Regions from separate parts of the Faecalibacterium sp. I3-3-89 genome, predicted to be linked through region 2. Evidence: a T-box and tRNA genes for the amino acid it is inferred to sense, from the RefSeq annotation. Region 2 holds a T-box; the other holds one or more tRNA genes.
What was found. A T-box is a leader RNA that pairs with one kind of tRNA and senses whether it is charged. The one in region 2 lies ahead of tyrS (tyrosine--tRNA ligase), so its partner is inferred to be a tRNA-Tyr.

Region 1 (2,197 bases), 680 kb from region 2:
GATGCCGGAAAGCCTGCGCTGCAAAAGAACGGCAAGCCAGTCCTGAAGAAGTCGTACAGCGTCTTGCAGGACAACTTCTTCAATTTTATGCGCGCTGCCGGGTACACCGATATAGAGCGCGGTGAACGCGGCAGCACTGAAGAACACCTGACCGTCACCCAGTTCAAAGTCCAGCGGGAGCAGGAGCGTCTGGACAGCCTGACTGCCCAGATTGACCAGAAAGAGCAGCACCTCACCCAAACCAACAAAACCCTCTCCAAGACCGAAAAGGAACTTGCCGCTGTGCAGAAAAAGGCCACGCTCACGAAAGAAGCCCTCATTCATGCGCGCGATCTGGATTATATCGGCAAGCGCACCATTCTCGGTAACTACTCGCTGACCGAAGAAGAATTTTCCAAGCTGAAAAAGCAAGCCGACCACGGCTATATGATGGACGTGGAGAACCGCCGCTTGAAAGAAGAACTTTCCACCGCCAAGAAGGAGGCCGTTCGTTGGAGCAACAAGTACCACGACCTGTGGTACGACGTGAAACCCTATCTGGATGCTCTCCACCGTGCGCCCGAACTGGTGCGCGGCTTTCTGGAAAAGATTCTTGCCCCCAAGCAGGAGCGCACCATGAATGTGCCGCAGCGAAACCGCAAGCGTGGGCAGGATATGGAACTTTGATTTTCGGAGGATACCATTTGAACAAAAAGAAGAAGTCGAACAAATCCGGCTACCCGGATGAAGCAATCAAGACCCTTGCGCGTTGCTTTTATCCCTCCATGGTTGAGTTTTTCAACAGCGAGGAAGGCCAGCGTGAATATGAGGAATGGCTGAAAGAGCAGGAAGTTCTACAAGCCTTGCCTGTTGCAGCATAAAAACAGCAGGACGCTCCCAGTAAAGGGAACGCCCTGCCTTATATAGATGTATCTCACCGAGGTGTGTCCAGTTGGGCACACCTCTTATTTTTTTGCCCTTAATCTTCTAACCCATGGCTCCCGGCTGCATTTTTCAAATATTCCTCTGGGTCACCGTTCAGAATCAAATCGGCATAGCTCAGCGGGTCATTGTAGATAAGGTAGTCCAATTCCGTCTGCTGTGCCATAGTCACATTCAGTGCATCCTCGACCCCGGTGCAGCCGATGGAAATTTTTCTCCCATCTTGGAGAGTCAACTCCACACACCCGGTATCCATGTTAAACTTGCAGGCTCTTTCATCGTACTTCATAATCGCATCCTCCAATTCTCGTTATCGGCTTACGGTCTATGACAAGGCATCAGAGTTTTGCGCCGTCCACAGGAGCCTTCATTGTTGTACCCGAAGAAAACGAAAAATCCGAACCCTTCTCCAATCGGAAACAGGTTCGGATTTTTCTTGTTTGGTGGGCGCGGGTGGATTCGAACCACCGAAGCTGAAAGCAGCAGATTTACAGTCTGTCCCCATTGGCCACTCGGGAACACGCCCTTATACAGTTTTTTGCAGTCGAAGACTGCCTGTATATATTACCACTCGGGAGCGTGTTTGTCAACTGCTTTTTACAGCTTTTTCGGGAAAATCCGGATGCTGGACGGCATGGTTCAGTCGCGGGGACGGCCGTAGCGGTGGATCTTCTTGGAGGGGCGGCGGTCATGCTGGGCGTTGAGGAAGAGCCACGCGACATAGACGATGGCGCAGAGGGCGCTGACGCAGAGCACGACCCTGAGGTAGAGACTGCCGAAGAACTCCCGCAGCTTCGAGAGGGAGTAGAGCAGGCTGCTCTGGCTCACGTCCTGCCCGGCGATGAGGTTGACCATGCCGATGGTCTCGCCGGCCAGCTTCAGCTCCACCGTTCCGATGATGTCGCCCTGCTGAATGGGGGCGCAGACGTAGTCGGGCAGATGGAAATACTTCTGGGTCACGGTGCCGTCGCCCGAGGAGGGCAGGAGGGTCATCATGCTGTTGTCGGGGTAGAGCTTGAGGGTGTCGGTGTCGGAGGAATATTTGACGGGGATCTCGGCCAGTGCGAGGTCGGTGTCCAACGCGGGCTGGATGGAAAAGCTCTGGAACACCCAGTCGATAAGCCGGGTCGTCTCGTAGAGGGCCGGGCGGCGGTTGGCATAGCCGTAGGCGTCGCAGGTGTCAGGGCTTTGCATGATGCAGAAGATATAGGTCGAGCCGTTCTGATTGGCCCACGAAACATAGCTCTGGTCGCCGTGGTCGTTTTTGTAGGCCATC
Region 2 (2,197 bases):
GGTGCCGTTGACCTTCTGGGCGAAGCCTCCAACGCCGTGGATGCAGCGGCCCAGCTCGACGGAGAGCTGTCTGCCGGTGCGGGCCAGCTGCTCGACCTCTATTACACCGCAAAGGATGTCGCCGCCGACCTCATCGGCCGTCTGGACGCTTACGACACCAACGACGCAGAGCTGGACGAGATCGAGCAGCGCATCGATCTTATCTACAAGCTCCGGCGGAAATACGGCGATACAGTAGAGGACATCCTCGCGTTTGGCGAGCGGGCACGGCAGGAGCTGGAGATGATACAGTCCTCGCAGGAGAGGGTGGAGCATCTGCAGAAGGAGCAGCGCCGTCTCTATACCCTCGCGCGGGAAAAGGCGGAGCTTCTGACCCAGACCCGGCTGAGGGCGTTTGAAGAGCTGAACAAGCGCATCTCTGACACATTGGACTTTCTGAATATGCCGGGCGTGCGGATGACGCTCCGCCATACGCGGGGGCCGCTGGCCAGTCACGGACAGGACAGCATCGAGTTTTATATCTCTACGAACCCCGGCGAAGCCCCGAAGCCTCTGGCAAAGATCGCCTCAGGCGGCGAGCTGAGCCGTATCACCCTCGCCATCAAGAATGCGATGGCCGACAAGGACGCTGTGCCGACCGTCATCTACGACGAGATCGACAGCGGCGTTTCCGGCAAGGCGGCCAGCCGCATCGGTGAGGTGCTGCGCCAGAGTGCCGAGGGTCATCAGATCCTTTGCATCACCCACACGGCTCAGATCGCTGCGCTGGCAGACTGCCATCTGCTCATCCAGAAGAACATCACGAATGAGCGTACCTATACCGAGATCCACCCGCTGGACGAGAATGGACGGGTGGAGGCGCTGGCCCGCCTCATCTCCGGCGACCATGTCACAGAGCTTTCGCTGGCCAACGCCCGAGAAATGCTGGGCTGGAGCGCCGGGAAATAAGCAGGCGCTTTTGTGCTTGACATTCCCGAAGGGATGTGCTAAACTGAATCTCGTTGAAAGGCGAAGATGGGAACCGAGTACCCTGATGCGCTCTGCCCAGAGAGGCCCCGGCTGGTGAAAGGGGCTGCGGAGACGCAGGTGAAATACCTCCCGGAGCTGCAGGCTGAACGACGAGTAGGCTGTGCCGCGTGCGAGCGTTACAAACGCAGGAGTGTCACTCTACTCTGGGGTGTGCACTCGTGAGGCCGTTTCTGTGAAGAGGCGGCAAACAGAGGTGGTACCGCGAATTTTATCGCCCTCTGCCAATTTATTTTGGCGGAGGGCGTTTTGTTTTTCCCTCTGCCCCGACAAAACAGGAGGAAATTTCTTATGACTCTGTACGAAGAACTGAAAGCACGCGGTCTGGTGGCCCAGATCACCGATGAGGAGATCATCGACCTCATCAACAACGGCAAGGCTACCTTCTACATTGGCTTCGACTGTACCGCCGACAGCCTGACCGCCGGACATTTCATGGCCCTGACCCTGATGAAACGCCTGCAGATGGCAGGCAACAAGCCCATCGCCCTCATCGGCGGAGGCACCACCATGATCGGCGACCCCTCCGGCCGCACCGATATGCGCAAGATGCTGACCAAGGAGGACATTGCCCACAACGCTGCCTGCTTCAAGAAGCAGATGGAGAAGTTCATCGACTTCTCTGAGGGCAAGGCCCTGATGCTGAACAACGCCGACTGGCTGCTGAACCTGAACTATGTCGAGCTGCTGCGCGATGTGGGCGCCTGCTTCTCCGTCAACAATATGCTGCGTGCCAAGTGCTACGAGCAGCGCATGGAGAAGGGCCTGTCCTTCCTTGAGTTCAACTACATGATCATGCAGAGCTACGACTTCTACTATATGTTCCAGCACTACGGCTGCAATATGCAGTTCGGCGGCGATGACCAGTGGAGCAATATGCTGGGCGGCACTGAGCTGATCCGCCGCAAGCTGGGCAAGGATGCCTACGCTATGACCATCACTCTGCTGACCGATTCTCAGGGCAAGAAGATGGGTAAGACCGCCGGCAACGCCGTCTGGCTCGACCCCAACAAGACCAGCCCCTTCGAGTTCTATCAGTACTGGCGCAACGTCGGCGATGCAGATGTCATGAAGTGCATCCGGATGCTGACCTTCCTGCCGCTGGAGCAGATCGATGAGATGAGCACCTGGAAAGATCAGCGCCTCAACGAGGCCAAGGAGATCCTTGCCT

Region 1: it has a tRNA-Tyr gene. The T-box ahead of tyrS (tyrosine--tRNA ligase) is inferred to sense a tRNA for this amino acid. The anticodon was not compared.

The regions. Positions count from the first base shown of each region.
Region 1 covers NZ_CP094468.1:706,232-708,428, forward strand. The annotation lists gene MTP38_RS03340 (plasmid recombination protein) at 1-666, shown strand, start outside; gene MTP38_RS03345 (hypothetical protein) at 684-860, shown strand; gene MTP38_RS03350 (DUF6061 family protein) at 959-1,210, opposite strand; tRNA gene MTP38_RS03355 (tRNA-Tyr) at 1,363-1,447, opposite strand; gene MTP38_RS03360 (D-alanyl-D-alanine carboxypeptidase family protein) at 1,561-2,197, opposite strand, start outside.
Region 2 covers NZ_CP094468.1:1,386,210-1,388,406, reverse strand. The annotation lists gene recN (DNA repair protein RecN) at 1-948, shown strand, start outside; T-box leader at 1,003-1,251, shown strand; gene tyrS (tyrosine--tRNA ligase) at 1,318-2,197, shown strand, end outside.